3 regions of the Rhodococcus sp. F64268 genome follow, and region 3 is predicted to be linked to each of the others. Evidence: riboswitches for the same ligand, from Rfam matches in the RefSeq annotation. Region 3 holds a riboswitch; each other region holds the start of a gene.
The links. Region 3 has a riboswitch for S-adenosylmethionine ahead of MWU77_RS24065 (hypothetical protein). Riboswitches for the same ligand answer to the same signal wherever they lie in the genome.
Positions count from the first base shown of each region.

Region 1: linked by a shared signal. The riboswitch ahead of MWU77_RS21430 (homoserine O-acetyltransferase) and the one ahead of MWU77_RS24065 (hypothetical protein) in region 3 are both predicted to bind S-adenosylmethionine.
Region 2: linked by a shared signal. The riboswitch ahead of MWU77_RS20060 (aminotransferase class V-fold PLP-dependent enzyme) and the one ahead of MWU77_RS24065 (hypothetical protein) in region 3 are both predicted to bind S-adenosylmethionine.

Region 1 covers NZ_JALKAI010000011.1:108,344-112,894, forward strand. Annotated here, with positions in the region: gene MWU77_RS21415 (wax ester/triacylglycerol synthase domain-containing protein) at 1-2, shown strand, start outside; gene MWU77_RS21420 (bifunctional methylenetetrahydrofolate dehydrogenase/methenyltetrahydrofolate cyclohydrolase) at 8-862, shown strand; gene MWU77_RS21425 (DUF3017 domain-containing protein) at 874-1,158, shown strand; gene MWU77_RS21430 (homoserine O-acetyltransferase) at 1,190-2,317, opposite strand; SAM riboswitch class IV at 2,428-2,542, opposite strand; gene MWU77_RS21435 (NADP-dependent isocitrate dehydrogenase) at 2,820-4,043, shown strand; gene MWU77_RS21440 (exodeoxyribonuclease III) at 4,078-4,551, shown strand, end outside.
Region 2 covers NZ_JALKAI010000009.1:126,897-131,447, forward strand. Annotated here, with positions in the region: gene MWU77_RS20050 (YbaK/EbsC family protein) at 1-102, shown strand, start outside; gene MWU77_RS20055 (LLM class flavin-dependent oxidoreductase) at 120-725, opposite strand; gene MWU77_RS25155 (putative leader peptide) at 784-876, opposite strand; gene MWU77_RS20060 (aminotransferase class V-fold PLP-dependent enzyme) at 927-2,237, opposite strand; SAM riboswitch class IV at 2,308-2,424, opposite strand; gene MWU77_RS20065 (Pls/PosA family non-ribosomal peptide synthetase) at 2,668-4,551, shown strand, end outside.
Region 3 covers NZ_JALKAI010000019.1:1,192-5,742, forward strand. Annotated here, with positions in the region: gene MWU77_RS24055 (hypothetical protein) at 1-575, opposite strand, end outside; gene MWU77_RS24060 (formate/nitrite transporter family protein) at 661-1,524, opposite strand; SAM riboswitch class IV at 1,670-1,782, shown strand; gene MWU77_RS24065 (hypothetical protein) at 1,808-2,200, shown strand; gene MWU77_RS24070 (alpha/beta fold hydrolase) at 2,210-3,295, opposite strand; gene MWU77_RS24075 (TetR/AcrR family transcriptional regulator) at 3,312-3,893, shown strand; gene MWU77_RS24080 (VOC family protein) at 3,964-4,320, shown strand; gene idi (isopentenyl-diphosphate Delta-isomerase) at 4,390-4,551, opposite strand, start outside.

The sequences.
Region 1 (4,551 bases), on a different contig from region 3:
GAGCGACGTGACTGCGACTATCCTGGACGGCAAAGCAACCCGCGACGAGATCTTCGAGGACCTGTCGGTCCGCGTCGCTGCGCTGAAGGACAAGGGCATCACGCCCGGCCTCGGCACGATCCTGGTGGGCGACGACCCCGGATCGGCAGCGTACGTGCGCGGCAAGCACAACGACTGCGCCAAGGTCGGCATCACCTCGATCCGTAAGGATCTGCCCGCCGATATCACCCAGGAGCAGCTCGAAGCGGTGATCGACGAACTCAACGCCGACCCCGCATGCACGGGCTACATCGTGCAGTTGCCGCTGCCGAAGCACCTCGACGAGAACGCCGCCCTCGAGCGCATCGATCCCGCCAAGGATGCCGACGGACTGCATCCCGTCAATCTCGGACGCCTGGTGCTCGGCAAGGATGCGGCGTTGCCGTGTACCCCGCGGGGCATCGTCCACCTGCTGCGCCGCTACGAGGTGCCGATCAACGGCGCCCACGTGGTGGTCATCGGCCGCGGCGTGACCGTCGGCCGTCCGATCGGGCTGCTGCTGACCCGTCGCAGCGAGAACGCGACCGTGACGCTGTGCCACACCGGCACCAAGGACCTCGCCGCCGAGGTGAAGCGCGCCGACATCATCGTCGCCGCCGCAGGCGTGCCCGCACTCATCACCGCCGACATGGTCAAGCCCGGTGCAGCGGTGCTCGACGTCGGTGTCTCGCGCACTGCCGACGGCCTGCGCGGCGACGTCGCCGCCGACGTCAGCGACGTTGCCGGATTCCTCTCGCCGAACCCCGGTGGTGTCGGGCCGCTCACCCGCGCGTTCCTGCTGACGAATGTCGTCGAACGCGCCGAGCACGACGCCGGTCTCTGAGCAACCGGCAGATGGCCAGTTCGGTGCGACTCACACGATTGAACCTGCCGTTGCTGGCGGTTGCCCTGGTGATCGTCGCGGCGGTGGTCCTCGTGCTGGCCGATCGCTGGCGCCGAGGCGCATTCGTGTTCGGTGGTGCGATGATCCTCGCGGGGATCCTCCGGTGGGCTCTCGACTCCGATCAGGTGGGAGTGCTCGCGGTGCGAGGCAAACGCTTCGACGTGGCCGCGATGCTCGCCATGGGCGGGGCGATCGTCGGACTGGCTGTCTCGATCGACCCCTTGGGTACGGGTTAGCCCACTCGGTGGAACAGGCCGGCGAGCGCGGCTACGCGCTCGCCAGTTCCATCAGCTCGACGAGCAACTTCGCGACCGCGTCGGCCTCGGTGAGGAAGCCGTCGTGTCCGTCGCGTGATTCGAGCACGCGCAGCCCGGCGCAATGGGGGAGACCGTCTGCGATCTCCTGCTGCAATCGAATCGGGTAGAGACGATCCGAATCGACGCCCGCAACGATCGTCGGTACGTGCGTGCTCGCCAATGCAGCCTCGACGCCACCGCGACCGCGGCCTACGTCGTGCCGGTTCATCGCGTCGCTCAGCACCACGTAGGTCCCGGGGTCGAACCGCTTGACGAGCTTCGTTGCCTGGTGGTCGAGATAGCTCTGCACGGCGTAGCGTCCGTCACGCCACGGATCCTCGTCGTCTTGAGGGAGGTTGGCGAACCGCGAGTCGAGTTCCTCCTCGCTGCGATACGAGAGATGGGCCATGCGCCGCGCGACACCCAGCCCGGTCTCGGGTCGGCGGCCGGTCTCGTAGTAATCGCCGCCCTGCCAGTCCGGATCCGCCATGATGGCAGCGATCTGGGTGCTCTGGACACCGATCTGATCCGCGGTTGCGCGGGCGCCGACCGCCAGGACCAGTGCCGCACGCACTCGGCTCGGGTGGGTGACGACCCATTCGAGCGAACGCATGCCGCCCATCGATCCACCCGTCACCGCGGCCAATGTCTCGATGCCGAGGACGTCGAGAAGGGCGGCTTCCGCGGTGATCTGATCGCGGATGGTGATCCGTGGGAATCGTGAACCCCACGGTTTGCCGTCGGGCGCGGTGCTGCCGGGGCCGGTGGTGCCCTGGCATCCGCCGAGGACGTTCGTGGCCACCACACACCACCGGTCGGTGTCGATCGGCGCGCCGGGGCCGACCATGCCGGACCACCAGCCCGGCGACGGGTGATCCGGCCCGGCCGGTCCCGTGATGTGTGAGTCTCCGGTCAGCGCGTGCTCGACGAGCACGACGTTGTCGCGGGTGGGTGACAGCGCGCCCCACCGCTGCAGAGCGACGGTGACATCGGGGAGGATGTCACCGCTTTCGAGGGTGATGCTGCCGATGTCGACGGTGTCGAGCTTTCCGTCTTCTGCGGGAAGTTCGATTCGTCGACGGTTGGTACCTGTTGTCAAGATGCGACCGCCTCGAGGCCAGTGGTGATGGTCAATGTGTCCTGCTTGCCATGTCGGGGCACTGGGACGAGAGCCGGTATCGACAGTCCATCAGCATTTCGAACCTCCCAAGAGCCGGCTTGTCGCCCGCGGTGCGCCGACGACCGTGTCCTCACCCGGAGCACCCCACCCTGGCCGGAGGGTTGCCGACCAGCAAGCCGGGGCTTCGCGCTGGCACTCATGACCTCGTCGGCAGTCTAACGGCTGGATCGTCGGGCTCGACACGCGGCTCTCGACCTTCCCTCGCCGGTGCTCGAGCAACAAAGAAAGTTACCGATCAGTAGTGATTGCGGGGTGGCAGCCGGGGTTGTGTGCGCATCGAATAGCAGTACGCTTGTTCTGTTTGGCGCCGCACCCGACGCGTGCGGAGTCGTGCTCACACGCCTGAGTTGAACGCGGCCGCATTCCGGAAGTGCGGTCGTTCGGGGACTCGACTGCCGTCCGAGGAGGACACGAACCGCGTATGTCCAAGATCAAGGTTGAGGGTAAGGTCGTCGAACTCGACGGCGACGAGATGACTCGCATCATCTGGCAGTTCATCAAGGACAAGCTGATTCATCCCTACCTGGATGTGGATCTCGAGTACTACGATCTCGGCATCGAGAACCGTGACGCGACCGACGACCAGGTCACCATCGATTCCGCGAACGCCATCAAGAAGTACGGCGTCGGTGTCAAGTGCGCGACCATCACCCCGGACGAGGCGCGCGTCGAAGAGTTCGGCCTGAAGAAGATGTGGCGGTCACCCAACGGCACCATCCGTAACATCCTCGGCGGCACCATCTTCCGTGCGCCCATCATCATCTCCAACGTGCCCAGGCTGGTTCCGGGTTGGACGAAGCCGGTCATCGTGGGCCGTCACGCTTTCGGCGACCAGTACCGTGCCACGGACTTCAAGGTCCCCGGAGCCGGCACTGTCACCATCACCTACACACCGGACGACGGCTCCGAGCCTGTCGAGCACGAGATATGCAGGATTCCCGAAGACGGCGGTGTCGTGATGGGGATGTACAACTACAAGAAGTCCATCCAGGACTTCGCGCGCGCCTCCCTGTCCTACGGTCTGCAGCGCAACTACCCGGTCTACCTGTCGACCAAGAACACGATCCTCAAGGCCTACGACGGCATGTTCAAGGACGAGTTCCAGCGGATCTACGAGGAAGAATTCAAAGCGGAGTTCGACGCCGCCGGACTCACCTACGAGCACCGCCTGATCGACGACATGGTGGCGTCGTCCCTCAAGTGGGAGGGCGGCTACGTCTGGGCCTGCAAGAACTACGACGGCGACGTCCAGTCCGACACTGTTGCGCAGGGCTACGGCTCGCTCGGACTCATGACTTCCGTGCTGATGACTCCGGACGGCAAGACCGTCGAAGCGGAGGCCGCACACGGCACCGTCACCCGGCACTACCGGCAACACCAGCAGGGCAAGCCGACATCGACCAATCCCATTGCGTCGATCTTCGCGTGGACACGAGGTCTCGAGCACCGCGGCAAACTCGACGGCACCCCCGAGGTGATCGAGTTCGCGCAGGCGCTGGAGGACGTCGTCATCAAGACCGTCGAGGCAGGCAGCATGACCAAGGACCTTGCGCTGCTCGTCGGTCCCGAACAATCGTGGCTGACCACCGAGGAGTTCCTCGGGACGCTCGACGAGAACCTGCAGAAGTCCCGCGCCTCGCATTAGAGGCCCGTCGGCGGCGTCGGATACGGTGTGCGGCGTGTCCCTCACCATCACCACCGTGAACGTCAACGGCGTGCGCGCTGCGGCAGGAAAGGGCCTGCTGGCCTGGCTCGAAACCTCCGCGGCCGACATCGTCTGTCTCCAGGAAGTACGCGCGACCGAGAAGCAGTTCCACGCCGCGATCGCGCCCGCACTGGACGCCGGTTGGCATGTCACCGGATCAGAGGCGTCTGCGAAGGGACGCGCGGGAGTTGCGATCCTGTCGCGCACGCCGGCGGACGCCGTGCGTGTCGGTTTCGACGTCGACGAGTACGTCGACTCGGGCCGCTACATCGAGGCGGATTTCGGGGACGTGACCGTCGGCAGCCTCTACCTGCCCACTGGGGAAGCCGGAACCCCGAAGCAGGACGACAAAGAACGCTTCATGAAGGGCTTCGCCGCGTACCTGGGAGAGCGCGCCGCCGACGTGATCGCGGCAGGCCGCGACATGGTGGTGTGCGGCGACTGGAAC
Region 2 (4,551 bases), on a different contig from region 3:
CCCGAGCTGTGGGCATCGGGAGGGAGCCTGGACACCCTCTTCCGCACCTCGTACACCGAGCTCCTACGGATCACCGCGGGCGTCGACCTCGAGGTCGACTGATCGCGACGTGCAGGAGGTCAGGATGCGAGGGCAGCACGACCGTCCGAGCGACCAGTGGCACGCCCCCTACCTGCCGCGAACCTGCGACCCAACTCCACCGACGACGGTGCGATCTCGATGAGTCCGCGAGACTCGAGCCACGGCAGGGTTCCGTCGACGATGTTGTCGACCGTGACGCCGCCGGCCACCGGGATCAAGGTGACACCGTCGGCGACCTTCACGGCATGAATATCCGCGATCAGGCCGGCCAGCCCGGTCGGAGTACCGACATAGGACAGGCCCGCCGCTCCCCCACCTGCCCGGCGCCACGCATCCTGAGCACGGCGACGAGCCACCCGCGCTTCGAGGTCGACGATCACTTCGAGGTCGACCAGCACTGTGAGGGTGTCGGGGTCGCGGCCTTCCGCCGAGGCATCGGCTCGTGCCCGATCGCGCATCTTGCGTGCTTCCCGTAGATCTGCGGCGCGCACCCGCACGACGGTGCGCGGAGCAGCACTGAGGTCGAGCGGCCCACCACCGTCACGATCAACGGTGAGATCGGCCCACACGTCGGACCCTGACCCCTCTACGAATTCGACTGCGACACGCAGTGATTCGGTCGACGATGTACTACTGTAGGACATGAGAATTCCTCTCGATATGCCGAACTCGGCATCGAAAAAAGCGGGAACGGGAACCTCGTCAGTCCGAACAGATGCAGGAGGCCGTGCGGCACAGGTCGACGTGGCGTCGGCACCACTGGGCCGCTGCCTGCGCCGAACTCCACACTGCCATGAGAAAACCCTACTGATCTCGTGGGGAATTGTCGATCTCTGCGGCGATCGTCAGACGCACTCCGCCGCACCGTCGCCCGACTGCGTGAGGCCGGTCCGGGTCTCCGGCGACGGACTCCAGGCCCCGTCGGCCTTGGCATACGACCACTGCGGCCCATTCGCCACCAGCTGCCGAAGCGCCGCGAGCAGACGATCGACGTCCGCCGAGGAACTACCCAATCCCAGCGATGCACGCACCGCACCACCGGGAAGGCCGACGCGAGCGAGCAACGGGTGGGCGCAGAACCGCCCGTCACGAACACCGATGCCGTGTTCGGCCGAGAGGTATGCGGCTATCTCACCGGGCTCGAAACCGTCGATACCGAAGGTCACGATCCCGACGCAGTCTGCCGAATCATCCCACAGCCTAAGGATTTCCACGCCGTAAATATCGCGCAGGCCATCGACGAGCTGTGCGCACAACAGCTCTTCGTGACGCGCAGCTGCCTCGGCGTCGTGCGACGCGAGGGTGTCGCACGCGGCAGCGATCGCCGCGACCCCCAGCACGTTCGGGGACCCGGCTTCGTGCCGGGCAGGGGCGCACGCCCACTCGGTGCGGTCGAGGGCCACCTCACGCACCGCTCCACCACCGGCGAGGTACGGCTCCGCGACATCGAGCCAGTCGCGACGTCCGACGAGCACCCCGGCACCGAACGGTGCGTAGAGCTTGTGGCCCGAGAACGCGAGATAGTCGACGCCGAGCTCGGCGAGGTCGACGCGGCGATGCGGAACCAGCTGGGCACCGTCGACGAAAATCCGTGCGCCGCACGCGTGGGCGAGGTCGGCGAGTTCGGCAATCGGAAGCACCTCGCCGGTCACATTGGAGGCTCCCGTGATGGCAAGCAGTGCCGTCGGCGCACGCTCGAGCTCGACGGCGATCCGCCACACGGTCTCCGAGACCGAATCTGCGGCTTCCACCACACGAGTGTTCTTCCACGGCAACAAGTTCGCGTGATGTTCGATGTCGAGGACCACGACGTCACCGGGGACCGCACCGGCCAGCAGGTTGATCGAATCCGTGGTGTTTCGGGTGAAGACCACGACCTGGTCCTCGTCGGCCCCGACGAACCGGGAAACCGACTCACGCGACTCCTCGTAGCTCGTGGTGCTGATGCGCGAGGCATAACCCGCACCACGGTGCACGCTGGCGTAGAACGGCAACAGTTCGGCGATCCGGTCCGTCACACTCGCCAGAGCCGGCGCGCTCGCCGCATAGTCGAAGTTCGCGTAGGTGCAGGTTCCGCCCTGCACCAGAGGAACCTGCACGTCACAGCCCGACACGCGAGCAAAGGGAGCGATACAGGTGGAGGTGGCAACAGTCATGACGAATTTCCCTCATCGATCAGGGACCCGTCGGTGATCGCCACGACGATGGTGAATCGTTCGCCGGCGGAGTCCGCGCTTGCTGCGTCCGGGTTCGGTACGTCAGCCAGGTCGTCACCCGGAGCACCCCACCGCGGCGGAGGGTTGCCGACCAGCGAGCCGGGGCTTGACGCTGGTACTCATGACCTGCCGAAGACAATGACACCGGGCACACCGGGTGTCAAGTCGGCACCCCGCCGGGGCCTTCCGCACGGTCTCCGGCAGAAAGTGAATTTCTCCTTCTGACCTGCGGAGGAACCGCCATCGTGCTTTGCTTTGAGGTGTGACACCGCGAACCTCCATCCATTCGCTGCGCGTACCGAACGTTCATCTGTTGTCCACCTTCACGTGAGATAACCCGGATCGCCCACCCGAGTAGAAGGACAGCGGATTGTCTGCTCAACCCCCGCCCGCAGCCGACGACACGTCGCTCGTACCGGAAATCTTCCTGCGCGGATCACACGCACCCGCGCCGCGCACACTCGTCGACGTACTTCGTGCCAGCGCCGAATCGCACCCCCACGCTCCTGCGATAGACGACGGCACCACGATGCTCGAGTACGCCGAACTGCTCGACCAGGTGAGCGCAGGAGCGCGTGGACTCGCAGAGGCCGGTGTGGGTGCCGGCGATCGCGTCGGGGTGCGCATGTCATCCGGGTCCAAAGACCTCTACATCACCATCTTGTCCGTTCTCGCCGCAGGCGCCGCCTACGTCCCGGTGGACGCCGACGACCCCGATGAGCGTGCCGAACTGGTCTTCTCCGAAGCAAAGGTGACCGCGATCGTCACCGATGCGGGGGTCGGTCCCGGCACCGCTCGTCCTGCCGACGAACCGGACGTACGCGAACCGGCCCTCGACGACGACGCGTGGATCATCTTCACCTCGGGTTCCACCGGCACCCCGAAGGGTGTCGCCGTCACACACCGCAACGCCGCCGCGTTCGTCGACGCCGAAGCGAACCTGTTCTGCCGGGAAGAACCGCTCGGCCCCGGCGACCGGGTCCTCGCAGGTCTGTCCGTCGCCTTCGACGCGTCATGCGAGGAGATGTGGCTGGCCTGGCGGCACGGCGCGTGCCTCGTTCCGGCACCGCGCTCGCTCGTGCGTTCCGGAATGGACCTCGGCCCGTGGCTTGTCTCTCGCAACATCAACGTCGTCTCCACGGTCCCGACGCTTGCGGCGATGTGGCCCGGCGAGGCACTCGAAGCAGTGCGCCTGCTCATCTTCGGCGGAGAAGCATGCCCTCCCGACCTCGCCGAGCGTCTCGCCGTGCCCGGCCGTGAAGTGTGGAACACCTACGGCCCCACCGAAGCGACGGTGGTCGCGTGCGCCGCCATCATGGACGGCACCGGACCGATCCGGATCGGCCTGCCACTCGACGGCTGGGATCTTGCGGTCGTGGACACCGACGGCAAGCCCGTCGCCGAAGGGCAGACCGGCGAGCTCGTGATCGGCGGTGTCGGGCTGGCCCGCTACCTGGACCCGGCGAAAGATGCCGAGAAGTACGCGCCCATGCCCACCCTCGGCTGGGAACGCGCCTACCGCAGCGGCGACCTCGTCGTCCTCGACAGCGCGGGGCTCCTTTTCCAAGGCCGCGCAGACGACCAGGTCAAGATCGGCGGACGCCGCATCGAGCTCGGCGAGGTCGACAATGCCCTGCAGAACCTGCCCGGGGTCGCCGGCGGTGCGTGCGCGGTCCGCAAGACCTCGGCCGGAAGCTCGATTCTCGTCGGCTACATCGCCTCGACCGATCCCGACTTCGACGTTGCCTCCGCCCACGACCTGCTGTCCGAACAGCTTCCAGCGGCACTCGTACCACGTCTCGCGCTCGTCGACGAACTTCCCACTCGCACGTCCGGGAAGGTCGATCGTAATGCCCTCCCGTGGCCGCTGCCCGGCGCCGACGCCGACTCGGTCGAAGCGCTCGGACTACCTCCGACCGCCGAATGGGTCGCGGAACTGTGGTCGTCACTGCTCGGCGCCCGCATCGAAGGACTCGACGACGACTTCTTCGAACTCGGCGGAGGTTCCCTGTCCGCCGCACAGCTCGTCACCGCGCTGCGTGAGCGCTATCCCGAGATGACGGTCGCCGAACTCTACGACCGGCCTCGGCTCGGATCCCTCGCCGGCTATCTCGACGACCTCGCGCCGACGGCGACGACGGCTCCACGAGAGGTCGACCCGGTGTCGCGATGGGCGCAGTTCCTCCAGCTCGCTGCGACGGTGCCACTCACGACGTTGACCGGCCTCCAATGGATCACGTGGCTGGCGATTCTG
Region 3 (4,551 bases):
AATCGCACCACGATGTCGGCCTCGAAAGAGACTTCGGCCTCGTGGGCGAGCAGTGGGGCGATCGTCGAATGGTTGTCGGCGGGAGTGCCTCGCTCGAGTGCACCCCGGGACATTCTCAGGTCGACGGTCACATCGAAATGGATGCCTCGGCCGAGGAGCATCGGTCCTGCCACGACAAGCACGTGATCGGCTGCGGCGCCTACCCGGTGTGCTCGCACCGACCGGTCGGTGGCCTCGTCCCACAACCGCGGCAGAAAGCGATGCCGCCTCTTCAGGGACGAGACCACCTCGCGGTCCTGCGCGTCGTAGTCGTACCAGCCCGACCGGTAACTTTCTTCATCGGCGTGCCCGTGTTCGAGACGGAGCGAGGCAGGCCGGACGAAATCGTGCAGTGACACGGCGTCGGCGGGGCGCCCCGCGGCGCGCAGAGCCACGACGACCCGGCTCGCCAGACCAATGGGGTCTGCGGCGTCGGCGGCCGAAATCGCCATGGCGACCGGGCCCGGTCGTGCGTTTGCACGTTCGGCGAGTAGTTCGGTCAGTAGAGCAGGAGAGATCGGGGTGAACGACGCCATCCGATCAGGGTATCGCCGGCGTGATCCGCCTTGCCCCTGCCGCGATAGGCCTTGTGCGTCGGGAGAATCGAAGCCACGGATTGCATCACACAGGTTCGGGCGTCCTGGCCGACGCTGGGGCACGGTCCGAGGCCGGCGCCCCGATCGCGCGCTTGGGTTGCGTCCGCACGTGAGTGATGTAGAGGGCGAGACCCACGAACACGACACCGCCGACCAGGTTGCCCAGAACCGTCGGGATCTCGTTCCAGATCAGATAGTCACCGAGGGTGAAGTCACCGCCGAGAAGCAGACCGGACGGGAACAGGAACATGTTGACGACCGAGTGCTCGAAACCCATGTAGAAGAACAGCATGACGGGCATCCACATGACGATGACCTTGCCCGGCACACTCTTGGACATCATCGCTGCGACAACGCCGGTGGACACCATCCAGTTGCACAGCATGCCGCGGAAGAACAGGGTCGCCATGCCGGCCGCACCGTGCTCCGCATACCCGAGAGTGCGCGATTCACCGATCTCACCGAGACGTTCGCCGACCGCGTCCGGTGTGATCGAGTAACCGTAGGTGAGGATGAAGGTGATCAGCACGGCCACGGTGAAGGCGCCGAGGAAGTTTCCGACGAAGACCAGACCCCAGTTGCGGAGCATCGACCCGATTGTCACGCCCGGACGTCTGTCGAGGTATGCAATGGGAACCATCGTGAACACCCCGGTGAGAAGGTCGAAACCCAGTAGGTAGAGCAGGCAGAATCCGACCGGGAAGAGAATAGCTCCGAGGAGGGCGTTGCCGGTCTGCACGGTGACAGTGATCGCAAATGCCGCCCCGAGTGTGAGGATCGCACCGGCCATATACGCCCTGATCAGGGTGTCGCGGGTAGACATGAGGACCTTGCTCTGGCCGGCGTCGACCATCGCGCGGGCCAGCTCGGCGGGTGGAACGTAGGACACGGCAACCTCCTGGTGCGAACAGTGCCCGACCAGTGTCGGCGGGGTCGGTCACCGTGGCGTTTCGGAGCAGTAAGGATGCGTTGCGTTCTCCTCCGCAGGCGGTGGCTCGGGTTGTGAGGTCGATCCATCATGTATATTGGCGGTGCTTCACGAGATGCCGTCGCCAAGCTCCGACTTGACGGCACGCCAACCCCACGCTCGCGGGTGGCTCGGATGACGAAGCGGCTCGCGGCCGACCGGCCCGGGCACGAGCGCCCCGCCCGGGGCCGACCCGGAGGAAATCATGACCGACCATGTTCGCGGTGCCGATCACGTAGATGCTCACCCGTGCGCCTCGTTCGGCGACGGGCACCAGGTGCATTACACCCGCGCACGTAAGGCTTTCGACGATTCCGATCTCGGTGTCGGCGCGCTGGTGCGCGTTCTGGACGATTCGGGGGTCGAATTATCTTGGGATGGGATACGACTCGTATTCCGTCACCATGACACCACCGCGATCGCCGCCGCGGTCCACGCTGGCGGGGAGATCGGGGTCTGGGTTCCGCAGTGGCGAGTGCTGATCCTGCCGGGCCCTGATCCGTATGAGCCTGCGACCTTCACCCTTGCCGCACCTGATCACTGGACGGACTGTGTGCGAGGGCGTGTTTCGACGCCGATCTGCGTGCCCGGCCGGTGATCCGTCGGATCAGCTTTGTTCGGACTCGTGCCAGAACGCTGGAAGAGTCACTGCCAGAATCTCTTTCGCTTGCATCGGTAGAGAGTGGGTGGTGTTCGGCACGACGTCGACGGTTGCTCGCGGGAGTGTTCGTGCCCGCTGCGCAGCAGTTTCGGCTCCGGCGAGCGAATCGCGTTCAGCGATAGCGACGTAGGTGGGCATGACGAGGGCGTCCATCTCGTCATCGCTCAGGGGAGAAGGAGTCGGCAAGGCTGCCGAGAAGTGCTCCGAACCCGCGGCGATCATCTTCGCCATGTCGTCGTTCGGGTCGAACTCTGCCCCGCCTACCTTGCCGAGTGCGGCCGTGCGCCAGGACTCGGGCAGGAACGGGAGAGTCGAGACCATGGTCCACGCCATCATTCGGGCAGAGGGATGCGCGAAGGTGAAAACCGGTTCGAGGAGTGTCAGCGACCGGACCCTCTCCGGGAAATGCTGCGCGTACGTTGCTGCGATTGCTCCGCCGAACGAATGGCCGACGATGTGCACGGTGTCGGTTTCGAGCGCGTCGAGTGCGTCGGCGATCCAGATGGCCTGGTCACCGAAAGAGGCGAGTGGAACATTCTGAACCGACAAACCGGCATCACCGAGTGCGTCGAAAGCGACGACCCGTCGGTGGGGTAGGAAGTCGGCGAGGTTCTCGGCCCACATCGGAACACCCGACGACCGGCCCGGTACCAGGACGACCGGAACGGTATCCGCGGTGTCCGGGGAACTCCACTCGTAGGCGCGAACTGTGCCGAAGCGAGTTGCGAGGTCGTGGGTCGATGTAGGCGAGGGGAGCGAGGACATCGCTCGCTCATACGCCGCGAGGTAGGTCCGGCGTCCCTCTGCGTCGCGGAAATGACCCACGCCGGCTGCTCCGAAGAAGAACTGCTGCACGCTCACAGCACCCAGCGCTGTGAGTGCGGCGACGACGGCAAGCGCGCTGCGGCGAAGCCATCGGTAGCGCGGGCGAGCGGGTGGTGGACGGCCGGTTCGGGAAACTGTGCTTGCGGCGTACTCGCTCATCTGCAACTCCTGATCGTCCAGTATCAGTACTTTTTGCAGTATAGACATATTGTAAAATGCTGTCATGCCGAAAGTTGTCGACCATGCCGAGCGTCGCAAAGAGATTGTGTGGGCCCTGTGGGCAGTGATCCACGAGCGAGGAATCGATGGGGTCACGTTGCACGCGGTGGCTGCGGAGGCCGGGGTCTCGATCGGCAGGATCCAGCACTACTTCGAATCGAAACAGAATCTGATCCGGGCCGGAGCGCAGGAAATGGTCACCGGCGCCGAACAGATGTACCGCGAACACGGATCCCCCCGTGATCCCGGATCGGCCCTCGCAGCACTGCTCACCCAGCCGGTCCCTACGAATGCCCCCGCACGTGTCGGTGTCTCGGTCTGGTATGCCTACCTCGCGAAAGCGACGAACGATCCGTGGATCAGATCGTTCCTTGCTGAAGCCTCAGGTGGGACCGTCGGCGAGGCCGGGCGTCTACTCCGTCTCGTCGGGCTCTCCGAGGCCAGGGCGCACAACGAAGCCGTGAGGTTGGTTGCGGTCAGTACCGGTGCGACACAATCCGTGCTGATCGCGGGGATGGACGCGGACGCCGCGGTCGATCTCGTCCGTCGGGAGATCGACCGCAGCATCGACCTCGGTCCGGAATGAAGCCGGGAGTGAACCGGCCGATCACGCGTCGCCACTTCACCGTGTCGGTGGGCAGGTTCACTATGGTTCCATGGTCAACACCCATCACGCATTCGACTACATCGAACTCGGCGCTACCGACCTCCCCGCTTCACGTGAGTTCTACGAAACCGCATTCGGCTGGAACTTCAACGACTACGGGCCGAAGTACGCCGGTATCCGTGCCGCAGAAGGTGACGGAGAGGTCGGTGGGCTCACGACTCTGCGCGCACCGGGTACAGCCGGACCGCTGGTCCTGCTGTACTCGAGCGACCTCGATGCCTCGGTAGCTGCTGTCGAACAGGCCGGGGGCACGATTTCGTCGGGGCCGTACGACTTCCCGGGAGGGCGACGGTTCACTTTCGTCGATCCGAGTGGAAACGAACTGGGTGTGTGGTCCGAAGCGTGAATCCCTTCGGCGAGCGCGCTTGTCGTGGACAACACCGCCGGTCGAGGACGACCGTCGGACGGGCTGGGTTCAGTTCGCGGCGTGCACCCATCGCGCCATGCCGGTCCGAGCGAGTTGCGGAATCTGCTCGGCCGACCACGGGCTGATCAGCCACGGAACGGTTGCGGCGGTCTGCATATCGGCCCATGACACCCACGACCAGTCCATCACCTCGGACGGGTCGGGCTCGAG